Regions from separate parts of the Staphylococcus saprophyticus subsp. saprophyticus ATCC 15305 genome, predicted to be linked through region 2. Evidence: riboswitches for the same ligand, from Rfam matches in the RefSeq annotation. Region 2 holds a riboswitch; the other holds the start of a gene.
The links. A riboswitch is a leader RNA that binds a small molecule or an ion and turns the genes downstream of it on or off. The one in region 2 is predicted to bind lysine.

Region 1: another riboswitch for lysine. It lies ahead of SSP_RS05545 (amino acid permease); the one in region 2 lies ahead of SSP_RS06900 (aspartate kinase).

Annotation. Positions count from the first base shown of each region.
Region 1 is NC_007350.1:1,129,147-1,132,588, forward strand. It holds gene thrS (threonine--tRNA ligase) at 1-1,849, shown strand, start outside; lysine riboswitch at 1,909-2,081, shown strand; gene SSP_RS05545 (amino acid permease) at 2,293-3,442, shown strand, end outside.
Region 2 is NC_007350.1:1,398,163-1,401,604, forward strand. It holds gene SSP_RS06895 (aspartate-semialdehyde dehydrogenase) at 1-917, opposite strand, end outside; gene SSP_RS06900 (aspartate kinase) at 968-2,176, opposite strand; lysine riboswitch at 2,259-2,437, opposite strand; gene SSP_RS06905 (aldo/keto reductase) at 2,617-3,442, opposite strand, start outside.

The sequences.
Region 1 (3,442 bases), 270 kb from region 2:
CCCAGGATTAAGAAAAAAAGCTGTGGCAGGCAAGTTGAATGGACAATTAATTGATTTAACTAGACCTATTGAAAGTGATGGAGATATTGAAATCGTGACACCTGGTTCAGATGAAGCGTTGGAAGTTTTACGTCATTCTACAGCACATTTAATGGCGCAAGCATTAAAACGTTTGTATGGTGAGGTTCATTTTGGTGTTGGACCTGTTATTGAAGGTGGTTTCTACTATGACTTTGATATGGAAGAAAGTATCTCATCGGATGATTTTGAAAAAATTGAAAAAACAATGAAACAAATTGCGAACGAAAATTATCCAATTGAGCGCAAAGTTGTGTCACGTAATGAAGCAAAAGCTTTTTTCTCAGATGATCCGTATAAACAAGAATTAATTGATGCGATTCCAGAAGATGAAAATGTGACATTGTATACACAAGGAGAATTTACTGATTTATGTCGTGGGGTCCATGTACCATCAACTTCAAAAATTAAAGAATTCAAATTGTTATCAACTGCGGGTGCTTATTGGCGTGGCGATAGCAATAATAAAATGTTGCAACGTATCTATGGTACAGCTTTCTTTGATAAAAAAGATTTAAAAGCCCATTTGCAAATGCTTGAAGAAAGAAAAGAACGTGACCATCGTAAAATTGGTAAAGAGTTAGAACTCTTTTCTAATAATCCGTTAGTAGGCGCAGGTTTACCACTATGGTTGCCTAATGGTGCAACAATCCGTCGTGAAATTGAACGTTATATCGTAGATAAAGAAGTGAGTATGGGTTACGATCACGTTTATACACCAGTAATGGCAAACGTTGATTTATATAAAACATCTGGACACTGGGATCATTATCAAGAAGATATGTTCCCGACAATGAAATTAGATGAATATGAAGAAATGGTATTAAGACCGATGAACTGTCCACATCATATGATGATTTATGCTAATAAACCGCATTCATATCGTGAACTACCAATTAGAATTGCTGAACTTGGTACAATGCACCGTTATGAAGCAAGTGGTGCGGTTTCAGGATTGCAACGTGTTCGTGGTATGACTTTAAATGATGCGCATATTTTTGTTCGTCCAGATCAAATCAAAGAAGAGTTTAAACGCGTAGTTAATTTAATTATAGATGTTTATAATGACTTTAATTTTGAGAATTATAGCTTCCGTTTAAGTTATAGAGATCCAGAAGATAAAGAGAAATACTTTGATGACGATGAGATGTGGATTAAAGCTGAAAGTATGTTAAAAGAAGCGGTTGATGAACTAGGATTAGACTATGAAGAAGCCATCGGTGAAGCGGCATTCTACGGTCCTAAACTAGATGTACAAGTTCAAACAGCGATGGGAAAAGAAGAAACTTTATCTACAGCGCAACTTGATTTCTTATTACCACAAAAATTTGAATTGACTTATATAGGTAATGACGGCGAACAGCATAGACCCGTAGTTATTCACCGTGGTGTTGTATCAACTATGGAACGTTTCGTAGCGTTCTTAACGGAAGAAACTAAAGGTGCCTTTCCAACTTGGTTAGCACCAAAACAAGTAGAAATTATTCCAGTTAATGTTGACTTACATTATGATTATGCAAGACTTATTCAAGATGAACTAAAATCTCAAGGTGTACGTGTAGAGATTGATGATCGTAATGAAAAGATGGGTTATAAAATTAGAGAAGCACAAATGCAAAAAATCCCATATCAACTAGTCGTTGGTGACAAAGAAGTTGAAAACAAAGAAGTAAATGTTAGAAAATATGGTTCCCAAGATCAAGAAACGCTTGAAAAAGATGAATTCATTTGGAACTTAGTTGATGAAATCAGATTGAAAAAACAAAGATAGTCTTGAAACTATTGTTAAAATCATGTATATTACAGTTTAGTGAGTAATAAAAAAATTAAATTTGAGTTAGAGGTTGCGTTTTTAAAGAGTAATGATTCAGAAGCCAGATGGGGCATATGTTGAATGCATGAAAGGTGAAAATGCCGAAACCTGTATTGACCATTTACAATACAGGTTGGGACAGTTATCGAAAGAAACTGGACTGTCACATATGTGATGTGCTACCTATATAAATGCTATTATTAAAATGGTTGCATATCTAATGGGTATGCAACCATTTTGTTTTGGTTTAATGATTATTGAAAATACATTAACGGGATAGAACGAAAATATGAAGTCATGTGTAATGGATATACTGAATACAGATGACAATGTTTTACTATAAACGTATTGGATTAATCATATAGAAAGTTAGCCTCTAAATTTAAAGAAAGGGAGCTTCTATGGCAAATCAAGAAAATCAAAACACTGGGATTAAAAGAGGGTTGAAAGACCGTCATATTTCCATGATTGCTATTGGGGGTTGTATTGGAACAGGACTATTCATGACTTCCGGTGGTGCGATCCACGATGCTGGTGCACTTGGTGCGCTTTTAGCATATGCAATCATTGGAGCAATGGTCTTCTTTCTTATGACTTCATTAGGAGAGATGGCGACGTATTTACCTGTATCTGGATCGTTTAGTACATATGCTACACGCTTTGTAGATCCTTCATTAGGATTTGCATTGGGATGGAACTACTGGTTTAACTGGGTAATTACTGTTGCTGCCGATGTTACAATAGCTGCGCAAGTTATTCAATATTGGACGCCGTTATCTGGTATTCCGGCTTGGAGTTGGAGTTGTCTCTTTTTAATTATTATTTTTGGACTTAATGCATTATCTGTACGAGTTTATGGCGAAAGTGAATATTGGTTCGCGTTAATTAAAGTAGTTACTGTAATTATTTTCATTGCAATTGGTCTATTAACGATTCTAGGTATTATGGGAGGCGAATTTGTAGGCTTTGATACATTTACTAAAGGCGGTGGACCTATTTTAGGTGACGGTCTTGGAGGTAGTTTACTTACTATTTTAGGTGTGTTCTTAGTGGCAGGTTTCTCATTCCAAGGTACAGAATTGATTGGTATTACTGCTGGTGAATCTGAAAATCCAGAACGCGCAGTTCCAAAAGCAATTAAACAAGTATTTTGGAGAATATTAATCTTTTATATACTTGCTATATTTGTAATCGGTATGCTAATACCTTACGATAGTTCAGCGTTAATGGGCGGCGGAGATGATATTTCTACTTCACCATTTACATTAGTATTCCAAAATGCAGGCTTAGCATTTGCTGCGTCATTCATGAATGCAGTCATTTTAACTTCAGTGCTTTCTGCAGGTAACTCAGGTATGTATGCTTCAACTAGAATGCTTTATTCAATGAGTAAAGATAAACTGGCATACCCTATATTTGGTAAAACAAATAAAAGCGGTGTTCCTTATGTATCTTTAATCGTTACAGCAATCATAGTTATAGGCATATTTATATTGCAACACTTGAGTGGTGATGCATATGAATATATCGTAGCTGCGAGTGGTATGACTG
Region 2 (3,442 bases):
TTGTCAGAAGTACACCATACATGGAAAGTATTGTCTAAGCTATCGTCACGACGAATGCGTCCAACAAAGATTTCATCTCTACCAGTTGAATGAATTGCTAATGGATATTCATTGTTTTGAGGATTATCTACAAGTACAACACGATCATCTTTTTCAAATAACTCTTGAATGGCTGAAACTGTTGCTTCTTTTTCTAATGTTACACTCATGTGTACACTATGACTGTCTTGTACAGGTACACGGACGCAAGTAGCTGTTACTTTTAAATGATCATCTTGTAAAATTTTACGTGTTTCATCAATCATTTTTTGTTCTTCTTTTGTATACCCATCTTCGAGAAAAGTATCTATATGTGGTAACACATTATTATAAATAGAGTGAGGGTATGCCTCTGGCGCTTTACCATTTGCTCCTTCAGCTAAATCTTGTTTACCTTTCACTCCTGAACCAGATACTGCTTGATAAGTTGTATATGCAACACGTTTTAATCCAAATGCTTCTTGTAATGGTTTAAGTGGCACGACAGATTGAATCGTAGAACAGTTTGGATTGGCAATGATTTTTCTATCTAATTTAGGTTCATTCACTTCTGGTACTATTAAATCAATACCTTCAGTCATTCTCCATTGACTAGAGTTGTCAATCACGATAGCTCCTGCTTGTTCGAAAATAGGAGAATAATGTTCACTTGTACTACCACCCGCACTCATTAATACATAATCAAAAGGTTCACTAGCTGCTTCATCAGTCAATTCACGTACTGTGTATGTTTTACCTTGAAATTCAATTTGTTCTCCCGCTGATCGCGCTGAAGAGAATAATACTAATTCATCAAAGACAATGCCTTTTCTATCTACTGTTTCTAACATTTTTCTTCCTACTAATCCTGTTGCACCTGCAATAGCTAATCTAGTCATATACAAAACACTCCATTTTTTATTAGTTGATTTTAAAAAGTTTTGAAAATTCAGATATCAAAAGCTTGATATAAAGTCTGTACAGCACGTTCACCGTTTTCAGCATCGATGACACATGAAATACTAATTTCCGATGTTGTCGTTTGATAAAATGAGATATCATTTTCAATTAAAGTAATAAATGCTTTTGAAGCTACACCAGACATATCTCTCATACCTGAACCTATTAAAGAAATTTTAACGTATTCTTCATTAATTCTGAAGTCCAAGGCACTAAAGTCTTCTTTTAAAGTTTCCAGTATAGATGAAATTTGTGCAACATCCGTATCTTTAATTGTAAAAGACATTTGTAAGCCTTCTAAATTAACAATTTGAGATATCATATCTACATTTACAGAACCATCTTCTAATTGACTGAATAATTTTGTGAGTAATTTATTATCTGGTAAGGGGTAACTAATTGTAACATGCATCATATGTGTATCTAATGCAACGCCTGTGACGGCTTTCTTTTCTAAAATTTCTGTTTGTGGCATAATCCATGTTCCTTTCACATTTGATAAAGTTCTACCTAAATATAGGGGAATGTTATAATTATTTGCTAATTCAACACTTCTTGTTTCTAATACGCCTGCACCTAAAGCACTCATTTCCATCATTTCTTCATACGATACATAATCGAGTCGCTTCGCATCTTTATATAGGCGAGGATCTGTAGCATAAACACCATCCACATCTGTATAAATTTCACAAGGCGTATGATTACTCGCAGCTAATGCAACAGCAGTCGTATCAGAACCTCCACGTCCTAAAGTCGTTACTTCTAAATCATCATTAATACCTTGGAAACCAGCCACAACAAGCACGTCATTTTCTTCAAATGCTTGTTCAAATGTTTCAGGATTAATTTCAGCTATACGACTTTTCAAATGGTGCCCAACCGTTTTGATACCAGCTTGATAACCTGTCATAGCTTTAGCTCGAACGCCAATGTCATTCAAAACCATCGATAAGTATGAAACGGTTTGTTGTTCACCAGTTGTGAGTAATAGCGCTAATTCTTGATCCTTTGGACTAGTGGTTAATGTAGATACATTTGCCATTAACTCATCGGTCGTTTTACCCATAGCACTTACTACGACAATAAGTTGTTCTCCTTGTGCAATTCTCAAACTTAACATCTCAGCTATATTTTTAATTTTAGTAAAATCACTAACTGAAGAACCACCAAATTTCAAAACACTTCTTTCCAAATTCATATCCTCCTCGTTGAATAGGGGAGAATCACAGTTATATAAAAAAAGAACAAGTCCGAAATGCGAACCTGTTCTATATTATATATACAAGTGATGCACTCCATTATCTTAAAATAATGACAGACTCTTAGCTCTTAACCATAAAGTCCAACATGTTATAAGCTGCTATTATAACCGTTTCGGCATCTCACCCTTTCAAAATTAGCTGCTAGCAGTCAGATTCTTCTAATCTTTACTAATGATTGATGCGCCTCATCAAAACCTTATTAAATTTTGTTTATGTTTTACATTATACATAGGCTTACATGTACTGTAAACCGCTTTTCTTTAATTTTTTAAATTTACTGAAAAATATGACATTTAAGGAGTGTTTTTTACCTCAAGAGTGTAAAATGATATCTTTTCGAGGTATTGCTTTTTTAAAACACAAAATGATGATTCTTTTAAAATTCCTCGTACGATGCCGGATCTTGACCTTTTAGTCGGCCATCTTGCTGTGTCAGACTATTAATTTTATCAATATCTTGTTGTTCTAAAGTAAAATCAAATATATCTTTATTTTGAATTTGTCGCGCAATCGATGTTGATTTAGGAATAGGGACAACACCATTTTGTACATGCCATTTTAAAATGATTTGAGGGATTGTTTTATTATATTTTTCTGCTATAACAGCAACATCTTTATCCTTAATCACCTCAGATGCACGACCTAAAGGACTCCAGGCTTGTGTAATGATGCCTTTTTGATTATGATATTCAATCATGTCCTGCTGATTAAAATAGGGGTGCAGTTCAATTTGATTTACTACAGGCAACACGCCTGTTTCTTTTTCTAAAGTTTCAATATGTTCTGGTAAGAAATTACAAACACCAATAGATTTTATCAAGCCAGCTTTTTGTGCATCTATCATTGCTTGCCATGCTTCTACATACTTGCCTTGTTTAGGATTAGGCCAGTGGATTAAGTATAAATCTAAATACTCAACACCTAGACGGTAGATTGATTCTTGGATTGCAACCATAGCTGCATCATAATCTTGATAACGACCTGGTAATTTTGAAGTAATGATAACTTGATCTCTTGTCACATGACTATTGTCAATCGCTTTGCCCACAGTACCTTCGTTTTCATAATTATATGCTGTATCTAACAAGCGATATCCTTGATTTAATGCATTCGTTATTGCGTGTGCACCATGCGCACCATTAAGCTTATATGTACCAAATCCAATTTGAGGTAATACTTGACCGTCAATCATATTTAAATTT